Regions from separate parts of the Enterococcus sp. AZ163 genome, predicted to be linked through region 3. Evidence: riboswitches for the same ligand, from Rfam matches in the RefSeq annotation. Region 3 holds a riboswitch; each other region holds the start of a gene.

Region 1 (5,279 bases), 970 kb from region 3:
AACCTGAATTATAGCAAAAAAATTTCAACATACGAAAGGCAATGCTATAAGAGATTGGAAGTTGATCGATGTGGCCAAGCTTGTCAGACTATGAAAGAAGAACTTGTGAACAAAACAGAAAATCTGAAGGTGAAATACTGATGTTGGTATCAAGTATTTCACCTTCAGATTTTCTATTTTGTAGAGAACTTTTAGATCGTACTCTTTTTCTAAAAGAATATAGTTTACCGATCAAGGAACAAAACCATTTTTTGTTTCAACAATAGGCAATTCGCCAGTTTCAGTATTACCGGGTGTTCCTATATAAGTATTTCCATAGAGCGAGGTTGATTCTTGATCTTCAGAATCTGGATCTTGTACAGAGTAATCACTTTGATAAAGATATTGACCATTCGTGTGGAAGACGAAATCTTTCTTGTCACGGGCATCTTTTTTATCAATGCCCAGACTCACTCTTAACTCATGGCTTACGTATTGGATGCTATCCGGATAAAGTTCAACCATGCTGCGGTTTTGATTGCTAAAGGTTCGCCAATCAAAAGTTAGTTGTTGCTTTTGATAGTTCTCATAGGTCAAACCGTTTTTTAATAATGCTAGAAGCTGATCGGTTGTAATATCTGTTTGGATGTTATTATCAAAGGAGTCGATAATTTTTGTTAGATTTTTGATAGTTGATTTTGATTTTAGTTTTTCTCCAACGGCTTGAATAATTTCTTGTTGGCGAAACCCTCTCATGATGTCGTTATCGCTATGACGTTCTCGAGCATAAGAAAGAGCTTTTGTGCCATCCACATGTTGTGTTCCCTCATCAAAATGAATTGCCCCTGGTCCGTCTTTAGTCACACCATCAAATGCCTGCTTTACATTAATAGTTATTCCTCCAATTGCATCAATAAAGTTAATGAAAGATAAGAAATTAAATACACAATAATGATCTATTGGAATGTTAAATAGTTTCTCTACTGTATTAACAGATGCAGCGGGACCGTTAAAGGTGTAGGCAGCTTCAATCCGTTGATTTCCATGATAGTTTTTAGCAATTATTGGAACAAAACTATCCCTAGGCAAGCTGCAAAAGGTGATTTTTTTATCCTTTTTATTTAACGTAATGATCATCATAGCATCAGTTCTTGTCGTACCCAATTTTCTTTCATTAGTGTTGTCTAAGCCCATAATTAGAAATGACTCGCTGTCATTTTCACTTGAGGACTTAAAGTTATTTTTTATTGGATGATAACCGTCAGCCATCGTTTTTTCTAAATGGTGGTCAGTTAATAAGAAATAAGCTGAGACGGCAATAGTACACATCAAAATTACTGTGATGAGTAATAGGATTTTCTTTTGTGTTGTTTTCATTGGAATACTTCCTTTCTTTTTGACCATAAATTGTAGCCGTGAGATTAACAAATCATTAGCACTTTTGTATAAAAAGCGGGTTTAATTTAAGGACCGTTCAGATAATGTGAGGAAACAGTCTTATCATATTCGGAATAAATGCTAATTGAGACTTGTATATTACGAATGGCTATCTTCTGGTGTATTCACACAACGGGTATTAAATGACCTGTATAGAAAAGAAAATATCAGCAGATATCTGAGTATATAATAACGATAATCGGTAAACGTTGGTAGATGATATTTTAATCTTAATAATATATTTAAAAAGAGAAAAAATAGGATAAATATTGCTTAATAAGCGAAAAAGCTTTACGGGGAAACCAAAAAGCAGATAAGTTATCATTAGGTAATATTGATTTAAAATAACGATTATCCGATATGGTCGCTCGATCAATCATATCTTTCGGTATGTTTTGGATAATATACTTTGCTATTTGGTGACATTATCAGGTTGTTTAGAATTTGAGAGTACGCATAAAGTATGCTAATTGAGTGATCTTTCTGAAAAGACTCAAATTTTTATAAAGAGATTATGTTGGGGTGAGTGAGAGTTTTTTCGGAATATATACGAGGGTGTTTCATAATAATGGGAACTGTATCAGTGAAAATTTGTTTTTTCAAATTCTCAAGAAAAAGGCCGGGAAAAAACTCATGACCTCGTTACAAAGTTTAAAAAAACGATCAAGAATTTTAGAAAAGTTGGCTCTTTTCTAAAGGTAGACATGAGGCAAAATCTACGGGGATTTTTTTAGTGTTATTCGAACGGTAGTAGAAACTGGCTTAGATCTTCGAAAATATCTGATTCATTTATTTGAAAAAAGCACCTAACTTACCTAATCAATCTCCCACTGTATTAGCAGTCTACTTGTCATGAACTGCAGATATTCAGGATAAATGCGCACTGTCTCTCACGCTTACATCCAACCTTTTAGAGAAGTGCTATTGATTAAAAAACACGAAAAGTATGCTGGATAGTATCCTAAACAAAAATAAAACTCATTATTCCGACCGGTATAAAAATAATGTCTATAACAAGAGCTTACGGGTCTATCACTAGAGCATTTCATGTTTCTGGAGGCGTTTGTTCACTATGAAACTTTGAGGAGGATATTGTCCTATGCAAAATATTAATAAGCTGCCTTCATGAATTTAGAAACATTCTATGCTTAACGACATCAAGGTAAGACAAGTAAAGACTTCAATAGAAAAAAACTTTATTCATAATCTTTAAAAAATCTCCTAAAGTTATTTATCCAGACGAAAATCCGTTCGACAAGCTACGCACTGGTAAGATGACCCGCGAAGTAGCTCCTTGAGTAACTGCATGATCATATTATTCAAAATATCAATAATTTGGGTGATGGTTGTTCCTCGATAGCCTGATTCAGCATAAATCCTAAGTAAACTGGTGTTTTTAGGTAACACATTTATCAGATGCAAAACTTCCAATAGTGGTGTCATACCAATTTGCAGGATATATCTTAATATAAAGGAGATTCATGAAAGAAACTGTTATAAAATACCCTTTTCTGACAGTTTCATTTGATAAGTAGAGATTTCTACTAAAATGGATGTCAGAACATGAAATGGATTTGCCTGTATGATGCAATTCCTTTAGGTGATATAGGATTACCTGAGGTTTTCTCTTCTAAAAGAAGGTGATGCACAGATGCTGATTTTTCAATATAATACTTATTTGCTTTCTTGTAACACAATTGAAATAATTTAAAAAAATACTAAACTTACTCAAAATGATTGAGAGTAACCCGCAATCAATTCTATACTTCTGGGGTTAGATAAAATAACCTTGTTAGGTGAGGCTCCTATCCAAACATAGGCTATTGCGCAGAAATGTCGAAAGACACCAATGTGTAAAACAGGAATGGTCGAATTAAGGCTCTTCTAAAAATAGCTAAGAGAAATCTTTACGTTGGATAGTGCTAAAGCTCAGACGATGAGAACCGATTGGTTTGCTGCGTTTTTTTAGAAAGCAGCAAGCACTTATTTACGATCGATGCTGGCTTAGTCTACTCTTTCAAGGGAAAAGAAAGGGATTCTCATGCAAACATCGAATAAAAAATTTCCGCTTTATGGCATAACAACCATTTGTTTTGCCTTCCTCACACTGTTAGTGGCTGCCAGTCCAAATTGGTTTCAACAAATAGACGAAGCAATTTATCACATCAAATGGCAATTAAATGCCCCGATGTTAACGGCTGTCAGTCTGTTGGCAAAAACAGCGACAATTGGCCCTATGTTCCTGATCTTCTTATTATTTATGATTTATCTTCTGCATAAAAAAGAAAAAATCCTTGCCTTTTGGTCAGTTAGTAACCTGTTAGCTGTCGGTTTCTTAGGGAGCGTTTTTAAACATGTTGTCGGCCGAGCTCGACCAACTCTGGGCGCTTTAGCCGATCGTAGTTCCGCGAGTTTTCCTAGTGGGCATTCGCTGTTAGCGATGTGTCTTGTCTGTACAATTTTTATCACTTTAAACTATCTCAATGTTAGAAAAACTAAAGGCATCAAACTTTTTTTAATTGTCTATCTCGTACTGATTGTATTAGGACGGCTCATCTTACGTGTGCACTATCCTAGTGACATAATTGCTGGTATGCTCCTAAGCTATAGCTGGGTAAATTTTTCGTTCAGTATTGTACAACGTTATTTGCAAGCACCTGTAGAAGAAGCCTCAGCCCAACGAAGTCGGCGACATTCTCGTAAAAGAAAAAGTTTATTCCTAGTGTTCAGTTTGACCCTTTTATTTTTAGGAACTCTTTCTGTCTCGGCTTATGGTATCAGCATGTATCATAATTTGAAAAAAACGGCGAATACAATGTATAAACCACGAAAATCGTCAACTAAAAGTCCAGATTTAGCTAAAGGAGAACCCGTTAGTTTCTTAATTATGGGAATTGCAAATGATTCAAAAAGAAAAACGGATTACCGCTCCAATGCTTTAATGGTGGTTACTGTTAACAATCAATTAAAAAAAACAACCATTACCAGCATTCCACGAGACTATTATGTGGAAATGGCGGGCACTAATGGTGAATGGAATAAAATCAATGCGGCCCACGTTTTCGGTGGTGCCGATATGCAAATCAAAACGGTAGAAAACGTCTTACACATTCCTATCAGCCATTACTTTTCTGTGGATATGGATGCCATGAAGGACCTTGGCGATGCTGTCGGTGGTGTCACCGTGAATAACGCCTTTGAATTTGACGCTGAAGGTATTCATTATCCGAAAGGCAAGCAACATTTAGGCGGATGGGAAGCTTTGCAATACGCACGTATGCGTTACGAAGACCCCGAAGGCGACTATGGTCGTCAACGCCGCCAACGAGAAGTTTTAGTTGAGATAACAAATAAGTTACTTTCTTTTAACAGCTTATTAAAGTATCAAGAAATTCTAGATGTTATTGGAGAACACGGCGAAACCGACTTATCCTTTGACCAAATGATGGCCATGTTAAAACAATATACGCCTGCACTAAAAAATATCGAAACCGATCAATTGAAAGGTTATGATTTTACAGGTGATGGTGTGACAGGTATTGAAGGAATCTCTTATCAGCTTGTAGAAGAAAGCGAACGACAACGCGTCGAAAATGCCATTAAAGAACAAATGGGTATTAATACAAAAGAGGATGAACAAAATCAATAATTATATCCCGTATAAGAGGTTGTAACAAAGCGTTCAACTCTAAGAATTAAAAAAATATCCGAAAATAGTTTTTTCTATTTTCTGGATAGTTCGACTTAGGTCCAAAGAAATTGCTTTAGGAACACCATTTATTCGCAAAAAAAGCACGGAGCATAATCATTATGATTAATGTTTCGTGCTTTTTTTGTACATTGAAAAAAATAGGGTTCTTATT
Region 2 (5,279 bases), 560 kb from region 3:
GCACTAAAAAGATACCTGTTTATCAGCAAATCATGGAACAAATCATTGAATACATTCAAAAGGGACAATTAAATCCAGGGGATCGTTTACCCTCTGAACGTAAACTGGCTGCTAGCTATCAAGTGAATCGTTCGACTGTGGTCCATGCTTTGGAGGAATTAGTTAGCTTGGGTTGGATTATTCGTCAACAAGGCAGCGGTACATTGGTTAACGAGGGGAGATGGGGACGTAGTGCGACACCTCGCATGAATTGGCGGCAATTATTAAGCAGAGAAACGCCACAAACAGAACCCTATCTGCTGGAGCTGCATGAAATTCAGAAAGATACTCAGACCTTAGATCTATACACAGGAGAACTGCCATTAGATTTAATCCCAGATTTTCGTTTACCTGCGTATACTTGGGAGGAGTTGCTGATTGAAGAAAAGAAACAGAGGGATTTAGGTTATCCGCCTTTACAGAGAATCATATGCGAACGGTTGTATAGAGAGCAGGGATTAGAAGCAGCAACTAATCAGGTATTGATTACTTCTGGTGCCCAACAAGCGTTATTTCTGTTGTTGCAGGTGATGCTTGAAGCCGGAGACAGTGTAGCGATTGAAGATCCTTCATTTTTGTACTCTTTACCAATTTTTGATACAGCTGGTGTTCGATTATACGGTGTGGCAATGGATGAAGAGGGAATGCAGATCGAGGCATTAGAGCAATTGATTCTAGCCAAAAGAGTTAAGTTAATTATCGTAAATCCGACATTTCAAAATCCCACTGGCAACACCATGACTTTGAAACGTCGCAAACAATTAATTGCTTTGAGCGAAAAATACCAGCTGCCAATTGTAGAGGACGATGTTTTTGGTGAACTAAACTTTTTACAGCTTCCCCCTTCACTGAAATCTTTGGCTCCTCACCAAGTGATTTATTTAGGGTCACTGTCAAAAATTTTCGGTTCCTCCATTAAGATCGGTTGGATTGTTGCCGATCAAAGTCTGATTCAGCGTTTATCTGAGGCTAAACAAATGATGGATTTCTCTATTAGCGTTTTCCCTCAAGTAGTCGCGTATACGGCACTGACCGATCAGTCCTTCGAAACTAATCGTCAAGAGCTGATTGACACTCTCAAACATAAGAGGGATTGTTTCTATAGCTGTGCCCAATCAGTTTCCAGCGATTGGCAATTTGAAGAGATCGACGGAGGACTTTACGTTTGGCTGAAGTGGCGTCACCAAAAGTTGACTCGCAAAGATTGGGGTCTTTTTTTACAAGAAAAGCTCTTGGTAGCTCCCTCATTTCTCTTTAGTAATGATACAATGGCTATGCGGGTGAATTATTCCCGGATGACAGAAGAGGAGTGTTACATCTTTTTTGTTAAACTGCAAAAGATATCAGAAATTATAGGAGGTCGTAAGTATGAAAGAGATAATTGAAGTATTAAATAATCATCGTACCTATCGGGATTTTGATGAGAACTATCAATTGCCAGATGAGGATTTACAACAAATATTGGATGCAAGCCGTCAAGCACCCAGCTGGATGAATGGTCAAATGTACAGCATCATTGTAGTCAAGAACCAAAAACTTCGCCAAAAATTTGTTGAGCTTAATCCAGGTAATCCTCATATGCTGAAAAGTTCGGTTTTCTTATTGTTTGTTGCAGATTTAAAACGCACACAGAAAGTAGCAGAGCATTATCAAGTGGACTACTCAATTGCTGAAGGAATCGATCCACTGATCACGGCTGTCACTGATACTGCACTAGCTTTGCAAAATGCTGTTGTTGCAACTGAAGCATTAGGACTAGGTAGCGTGGTAGTGGGCAGCATTCGTAAAGATATAAAAAAAATCAGTGAATTACTGAACCTTCCCGACTACGTACTGCCAGTGGCTGGGTTAAGTATTGGTAAGCCTACTATGGAAATGCGTATTAAGCCACGCTTACCGGAAAAAACAGTTGTTCATTATGATGGTTATCAAGAGTATGATTACGGAGAAATTGAAGCGTACGATCAAACCATGGAAGTTTTTGCTGAAGCCCGAGAAACTAAATTGTGGAGTAAAAAGTTTGCGGATTATTTTAGTAATAAGCCAAATGTTACCATCGATGAATTTGTGAAAGAACAACGTTTGTTAAAAGAATAAAAGCTTGAAGAATTGTTACTATCTCTTCTCTTTTTAAATAGGGAGACCCAGAGAACATACTGTTCAACTTCTTTTCAAATTCTCACATAAGTTGCTCTTTTTGTTGACACTCAGTGCTATCTTTACTATAGTAAAAGTGGAAATTGTATAAATTGTTAGGTGAGGCTCCTATATGGACACAAGCTGCTGCCGCGAAAGAATCGAGAGACTCTTAGTTGGTGGAACAGGAATCATCGTGAAGGTGATTCATAACGCAGCTGACAGATAAAACTGTCTACGCCCTATAGTGCTAAAGCTCGACGATGACCGTGATTATTTTTGCGCGCGCTCATTATCGAGCGCGCGCTTTTTGCTTTGCCAATAAAGAAAGGACGGTGATGAGTCATGGACTATCCAGATGAGAGTCGACCGAAAATAGTTAAAAATGTAGGGAAGACACTGATTTTCTCTGCTGGTAGGAGGAAATATGATGATGAACAAAAAGAGCCTCATCACACGAAAAATAAGTAAAGATCAAGCGTTGAAAAAACTCGCATTATTACCGGATCGTGATTTGTTCCTGAATCTGCGAACATCTTTAAACGGATTATCAGAAGAAGATGCTAAAGCGAGACTGGAAGAATATGGTCCCAACGAAGTATCGGCTCAAAAGCCAACCCCTGCAATCATTTTGTTTCTTCAAGCATTTAATGATTTGTTTGTTTATGTATTGGCCTTATTAATGGTTGTCTCTTTTTTGACTTCTGATTATGAAGCAGCTGTGGTTATGGGAATAATGATTTTAGCCAGCGTGCTGATTACCTTTATTCAAGAATATCGTTCACAAAAAGCTAGTATTGAATTACGAGAAATGATCGAGAATACGGCCGCAATTACGCGTGAAGGCCAAACAAAAGAAATTCCAATGGATGAAGTGGTGCCGGGAGACATTTTAACTTTAGCAACTGGAGATATGATTCCAGCAGATGCAGTATTAATTTGGACGAAGGATTTATTTGTGAATCAGTCTTCTTTGACTGGAGAATCAATGCCAGTTGAAAAGTCTGCTTCCGTTGCTTCAGATGATGAGAACAATGCATTGGATATGTCAAACTTAGTTTTTATGGGAACGGACGTATTAAGTGGACAAGGTCGGGCAATTATCTTAAAGACTGGGCAACAGACTTTCTTTGGCGACATTGCGAAAAATGCCACAACCAAACGCGGCAAGACAACCTTTGATGTCGGTTTAGCCCGTGTCAGTAAAGTATTGTTGCGCTTGATTATGGTACTTTTCCCATTAGTGTTCTTAATTAATGGCATCACAAAAGGTGATTGGAGCAATGCATTTTTCTTCGCTATCGCTGTAGCAGTGGGCTTAACGCCAGAAATGTTACCAATGATTGTCAGCTCTAATTTAGCAAAAGGTGCCTTGACCTTGTCGAAGCATAAAGTGATTGTGAAAGAATTACCATCTATTCAAAATTTGGGTAGTATGGATGTCTTGTGTACGGATAAGACAGGAACCATCACCGAAGACCGAGTAGTATTGGTTCAGCATCTTGATCCTTTAGGTAAAGAAAACACTCAAGTATTGGATTTGGCCTTTCTGAATTCGAATTACCAAACAGGTTGGAAAAATCTGATGGACATTGCTGTGATTAATTACTATGAAGAAGAAAACCGGCAAGTGCCTTTTCAGTCGATTCAAAAAATTGACGAAATACCTTTTGATTTTTCTCGTCGCCGATTAACTGTCGTAGTAAAAGCTGATGAGCATCAATGGATGATTACAAAAGGTGCTGTTGAAGAAATGGCTTCTATATGTAAATATGTTGAAATTGATGGAGAGGTATTGGAATTTACTGAAGAACTGCATCAGGAATTACAGCAGGTTAATGAACGCATGAATCGTCAAGGGATGCGGGTGATCACAGTAGCTATAAAAAGGGATGCTCATGATGAAGCAGTTTATAGCACAGAAGACGAAAAAGATATGACTCTAATTGGATTCATGGGCTTCTTGGACCCTGCAAAAGAATCTGCAATTACTGCTATCTCTTCTTTACATGAACATGGAGTGGATGTAAAAGTTTTGACGGGTGACAACGCAATTGTAGCTCAAAAAGTTTGCCAAGATGTTGGAATTGATGCGGATAAATTTGTTCTAGGTAATCAAGTGGATCAGATGAGTGATGAAGAACTACAACAGGCTGCAGATAAAATTCACTTATTCGCTAAATTGAATCCTATGCAAAAAGCTAGAATTATTGAATCCTTACAGACAAAAGGTCACACAGTTGGCTTTATGGGCGATGGTATTAACGATGCACCTGCATTACGAAAAGCCGATGTAGGCATTTCAGTAGATACTGCTGCGGACATTACAAAGGATGCTAGTTCAATTATTCTTTTAGAAAAAAGCTTGGATGTACTAGAAAGTGGTGTAATCGAAGGCCGCCGAGTATTTAGTAACATGATGAAATATATTAAGATTACCATCAGTTCCAATTTTGGAAATGTGTTCTCAATCTTAATTGCTAGTGCTTTCCTACCATTTCTGCCAATGCTTTCTTTACAGTTGCTATTGCAAAACTTGATCTATGATTTTGCTCAACTGACTATACCTTGGGACAACGTAGACGACGAGGAATTATTAACACCAACGAAATGGGAAACAAAAGGACTAATGAAATTCACTGTTTGTATCGGTCCAGTCAGCTCCATTTTCGATGTGATTACTTTCCTAGTTATGTGGTTTGTATTTGGGGCAAATACGGTAGCAAATCAAAGCTTATTCCAAACCGGCTGGTTCATGGTTGGATTAGCTACGCAAGCTTTAGTCGTACTGATGGTAAGAACCCGAAAAGTTCCATTCATTCAAAGTCGACCTTCCTTGCCAGTTTTTAGCAGTATCATGGCTGCAGTCGTTTTAGGAATGATTATTGTTTTATCACCATTCCGCGAACAATTTGAATTTGTGCAATTACCTGCTAGCTACTGGATTTGGTTTGTAGGGATTGTAGCTGCATATATGGCTGCAGTTCAATTTGCTAAGTTCCTTTATATAAAAATTGCAAAAGAATGGATCTAATTGTAACAGAGTAACGAATTTCGTTACTCTGTTTCTTTTTTTGCATTTACAATAATAACTCCTAGTTTAG
Region 3 (5,279 bases):
ACTCTCGCTAGATTTTCGTCTGAAAGCTTGGCAAGTTCTTCCCCGCTGATTAATACTTCAGCAGAAAGACCTACTTGTTTGCAGACTGATTCGGTCACTAACGCATTATCTCCGGTAAGTACTTTAACACCTACTCCATGTTTCTTTAACGCTTCCAGTGCTTGTTTAGTCGTTTCCTTTGGCGGATCTAAAAAGGCTAGATAACCAATCAAGACCATCTCTTGTTCATCCTTAACTGAAAACTCGCCGACTACGCTAGGATTTGTCTTTTGTGCAACCCCTAATACGCGCAATCCATCTTCGTTCAGTTCTTTTACTTTTGCCAAAATCTCCTCGCGAATCTTTCCAGTTAATGGAATAACTTCTTTATGGAAATCCACATAGCTGGAAATCGCCAGCATTTCTTCGATAGCACCCTTGGTAATCATCTGTGTCTTCCCTATATTATCTTCTACCACGACGCTCATACGGCGACGTTCGAAATCGAAAGGAATTTCATCCACTTTTTGATACTGAATTTTGTCAGTTTCAAGTGTTTCTTTTGACGCATCAATAATGGCAATGTCCAATAGATTTTTTAAGCCAGTTTGATAATAGCTGTTTAAATAGGCATGTCGCAATACGCGATCATTTTCTTTACCATCACAATCAAGATGGTATTCCAAAATAATTTTATCTTGAGTTAGTGTTCCCGTTTTATCCGTACACAAAACATCAATTGCACCAAAATTTTGAATAGCATTTAAATTCTTAATAATCGTTCCTTTTTTGGCCATTGCTGAAGCACCCTTAACCAAGTTTGTTGTCACAATCATTGGCAGCATTTCAGGAGTCAATCCCACGGCAACCGAAAGTCCAAACAAACAGGCTTCCATCCAATCACCTTTAGTTAATCCATTGATTATGATGACAGTTGGAGCCATTAAGGACATAAATTTAATCAGCAGGAAGGAGGTTTTTTGAATTCCTAATTCAAAACTGGTTTTAACTGGTTTGGCTGCCAAGTCTCGGGCAACGTGTCCGAATAATGTGCGATTCCCTGTAGAAATAACTACACCCTCTGCGGTACCACTAATCACATTGCTTCCCATAAAAACCAAATTCTCATAGCTGGTCTCTGTATCATGATGATTAGTTGTTCGGCCAGCCGTTTTCTCCACAGGGTAGCTTTCACCAGTCAGCGCAGATTGAGAAATGAATAAATCCTTCGCATGGATTAAACGGATATCTGCTGGGATCATATCCCCTGCAGAAAGCTTCACCACATCTCCACAAACAATGTCTTCCATTGGAATTTCAACAAAGTGATTATTTCTTTTCACAGTCGCAGTAACGGTGACTAATGATTTTAATTTTTCAGCTGCTTGATTGGATCTTACTGATTGGATCAACGTCATACTGCCGCTAATAATTACCATGATAGCAATAACACTGACACCAAATAAGTCTTTCTCTCCAGGCGCAGCTAATACATATTCGGTTATAAATGATACAATTCCTAAAGCAATTAAAACGAGTGTAAATGGTGTAATATACGCTTTAAACACTTCGAATATAAGGGGAGTTTTTTTTCCGTAGGTAATCTTATTGTTTCCGTATTCTTCTCTTAAAAGGTCAGCCTGTCCTTCTGTCAGACCTCTCCTGGGCGTTTTAAATAATTCCATAATTGTTTCAGCTGTACTTTTCGCCATTTGTTCATAGTTCACAAACGACATATTTTTAATGTTCTTTTCCATTATACGTACCTTCTTTCCGATCATCACATACCAAATTGCTAGTCCGGCTAAGAAATAGCCCACAATTTCCAGGATGAGTTCCATCATGTTTCACCTCCGAAGAGATTTTGAAAAGAAGGTCAACAAACGAGCTATCTGAAAACAAATAGACAATAGTCTTTTGCCTTCAGCGGGCGTTTTTCTTTCCAAAACCTCTGTTGTTCCGAACTACTGTCGTCCATGTGTTTTCATCTCCTTTGTTTGGGTCACTACTAGGTTCTTCTTAAATATCTTTAACTCTACTTCATGATCAACGTAGGTTTCTGCAAAGCTTTCATAGGCTAGCTTTTCATAAAAATACCAAGCTTGTTTACGTCCTGTCAGAAAGACTAATTCAAAGCCTAAATTTTGTGCAACATTTTCCGCATAGGCAATTAGTTTTTTTCCTAAGCCCATTCCTTGGCAGTATTGAGACACAGCTACCTGTTTGATCTGCGCAATTTGACCATTTATAGGATGAAGAAGCAAGGTTGCCATAACTTCATGGTCTACACGTACAACTAAATGCCAATCATTTCTCTCTTCTGTTGGAGCAAAAGTGATAGGGGGCTTGCCCGCACTTTCCATCAACAAATTATTTCTTAGCTTAATTCCTTTCCAATAATCTGAACTGTTCCAACGCGTTAATGTGAACACTGTTTTACCATGATTGTTCCTCCTCAATAAATTATTCCTTGATGCGCAAAAAGACCTTTCGCCAAAAACTCAGCGAAAGGCCTGAAATAAGCACATCAAAAAGAAGCTCATTGCGATCTAGTCGTTGAGTTTTGGCACTATACAACGTAAAAAGCAGAGCTTTTAGCTACCTTAAGAAGAGCCTTGTAATCGACAATTCCTGTTCTACCCATTGGCGTCTCTCGACATTTTTGGGCAGTAGCCTGTGTTTGTATAGGAGCCTCACCTAACAAATCAAGTTATTCGTATTTCCGAGGTAAGAATACCACCTGATTAATTCCTTTGTCAACACTAAAAAAATAAAAAAACAGACAAGTTAAAAATAACTATTGTTTTTTATTGTCTTTCACTTTTTCATTTTTTTAGAAAAAACCATCTGTAAAGTAGCCTTAAAAAACTAAAAGAAATCGACAGAAAACCTTTAAAAACTACTACAACTTCAGTTGATCCCCCTGCTTTTTTAAGCGCGATCTTCTAATCATGAAGAATCGTTACTCTCTGCTGATCATATCTCACTAACATAAAATAACGATTAGAATACTCTAATTTCGATTATTTGGACTTAAGTGAGTAGCAGAAAACAGAGCACGAACAATTAAAGGTGTAATAATTCCTGCACCAATCATTTCAGTTATTCCATTGGTGAAAATCAAAGTTCCAAGGACTTTGAATAAACCTGATGGATTTACCCCATAGGCATCAGCTACACCAGTAGTGTATAATAATCCCATAAGCGATAAGACTAAAACTGTATTAGTTAATGAGCCAAAGACAGCAGCAATTACCGTAGCCATTGTTAGCTTGTGATACCTTTTGTACAACCAAGTGAATAGCAGACCAGCTACTAATCCCACTAAAATTCGCGGCAATACCGAAACAATTGGATTAGTAAACACCAATGTATCTAAAGGATTGGTTGGAGAGGTAAATGCTCGGATGACCGTAAAGATTCCCCAAACCATTCCAATAAACATCCCATCCTTGGTCCCTAAAACTACAGCAGCGATAATGACAGTAATATGGATAATGGTTAAATCAGTAATACCTAAAGGAATAAAACCTAAAAAAGGAACCATCGCCTGCAAAATAATTAACGCGGTTAGGATCGCTCGGATCGTTAAGCGATATGTTTTATTTTTTGTATTCATTATTTGCAACTCCTATGCATTCATTTTGATGACACACATGTCATTGGGATGATTATACATAAAAATGACACTTGTGTCATTAATTTATTTCTGAGGTGACTTATGAAAAACATTTCAAATGAGGAACGTAAGCGGCAAAAGCGAGAAGCTATCTTGGAAAGTGCTCGCAGAGTATTCGCTAAAAAGGGCTTGATTGATGTTACTATGAAGGATATCATTGATGCTTGTGGAATCAGCCGTGGTGGAATTTATTTGTATTTTGATTCCGTAGATGAAATTTTTATCGAGACCGTAAAACGTCGCAACAGCCGTAAATTTGATTCAATTCGTTCAGCCATCAAAGAAAATCAAGCTTTTGATGAACTACTGGATACTTATTTTAACAGCCATAAGGAGCGTCTGTTAAATACAATCAACGATAGTATGCTGCGGGCTATGTATGAGTATTACTTTACTCATAAATCGGAAGAAGACCAAGAGTTTCAACAGGCTCAAATGGCTGCTACTAAACAAACCATTTACGAGATCCTAGAGCTCGGGATTAAGCAGCGGGTCTTAGCTGCACAATCTTTGGATACTCTAGCTGAAAATTTTATGTTCGTCATTGAAGGGTTAAGTGTACTCGCACTGATTGGCGATATCACTGAAGCCCAAATTGATGGTCAATTTTCATTGATGAAGTCTTTACTGCCCAGAATCTAACCACCTTCTCTTTCTTTTAGAAAGAGGGGGTTATTTTTGCTTTTCACCTTTACTTTGCCGGTACCAATCAGCTACACTTAACTTGTGATTATTTGAACATTCGATGGTCTTTTGATGAAAATAAGGAGGTGGGAAAAATGAAGAAGTCTATTGATACCTTTACTTGAGTGTGAGTGAACATTCACTTAGAAGTTTCTAAGAAGCATTGTTTCCCACTTAGTCTTTGTATGATGCAAAGAAATTTTCACACAAGGAGAAATGAACGATGATTTATTTGGACAACTCCGCTACAACACTGAAAAAACCAGATGCTGTCATCGAGGCAGTAACCGATGCACTCATGCAACTTGGCAACTCTGGTCGAGGGGTTCATGAGGACTCCTTAAAATCCTCTGAGGTACTCTTTCATGCGCGTCAAGTTTTGTGTCAGCTTTTTAATGGGGAACTAACCAAACAGTTAGTTTTTACTTCCGGAGCAACGGAAAGCTTAAACTTAGCAATCGATGGGTTGCACACCGGTAAGGATCATGTGATTACTACTGCGTTGGAGCATAACTCAGTCTTGCGTCCCCTCTATCGTTTGCAGTCTGAAAAAGGCTTAGAGCTGACAGTTATTCCTGCCGACAAACAGGGAAAACTAGACTATACTGATTTTGAAAAAGCCGTTCAATGCAACACTAAATCCATTATTGTGACTCACGCATCAAATGTAACTGGAAATGTAATGGATTTAGCCAAAGTTCGCGACGTTTGTCAAAATTACGGACTTTATTTTGTAGTGGATGCTTCTCAATCCGCTGGTATTCTGCCGATTGATGTTCAAAAAATGGGAATTGATCTTTTGTGCTTCACAGGTCACAAAGGGCTTTACGGTCCTCAAGGAACTGGCGGCTTATATGTTCGTCCAGGTATTTCTTTGCGTCCTTTAAAGGTTGGAGGCAGCGGGATTGATACCTTCAATCCACAGCACCCAGCACTC

The links. A riboswitch is a leader RNA that binds a small molecule or an ion and turns the genes downstream of it on or off. The one in region 3 is predicted to bind magnesium.
Region 1: linked by a shared signal. The riboswitch ahead of IGI46_RS14445 (phosphatase PAP2/LCP family protein) and the one ahead of IGI46_RS09655 (GNAT family N-acetyltransferase) in region 3 are both predicted to bind magnesium.
Region 2: linked by a shared signal. The riboswitch ahead of mgtA (magnesium-translocating P-type ATPase) and the one ahead of IGI46_RS09655 (GNAT family N-acetyltransferase) in region 3 are both predicted to bind magnesium.

What each region holds. Positions count from the first base shown of each region.
Region 1 covers NZ_JBIPAO010000001.1:3,008,636-3,013,914, reverse strand. The annotation lists gene IGI46_RS14450 (LCP family protein) at 232-1,356, opposite strand; M-box (ykoK) riboswitch at 3,198-3,364, shown strand; gene IGI46_RS14445 (phosphatase PAP2/LCP family protein) at 3,458-5,065, shown strand.
Region 2 covers NZ_JBIPAO010000001.1:2,594,011-2,599,289, forward strand. The annotation lists gene IGI46_RS12340 (PLP-dependent aminotransferase family protein) at 1-1,424, shown strand, start outside; gene IGI46_RS12345 (nitroreductase family protein) at 1,408-2,136, shown strand; M-box (ykoK) riboswitch at 2,281-2,451, shown strand; gene mgtA (magnesium-translocating P-type ATPase) at 2,609-5,209, shown strand.
Region 3 covers NZ_JBIPAO010000001.1:2,038,676-2,043,954, reverse strand. The annotation lists gene mgtA (magnesium-translocating P-type ATPase) at 1-1,736, opposite strand, end outside; gene IGI46_RS09655 (GNAT family N-acetyltransferase) at 1,944-2,411, opposite strand; M-box (ykoK) riboswitch at 2,521-2,691, opposite strand; gene IGI46_RS09650 (ECF transporter S component) at 2,993-3,598, opposite strand; gene IGI46_RS09645 (TetR/AcrR family transcriptional regulator) at 3,701-4,300, shown strand; gene IGI46_RS09640 (aminotransferase class V-fold PLP-dependent enzyme) at 4,566-5,279, shown strand, end outside.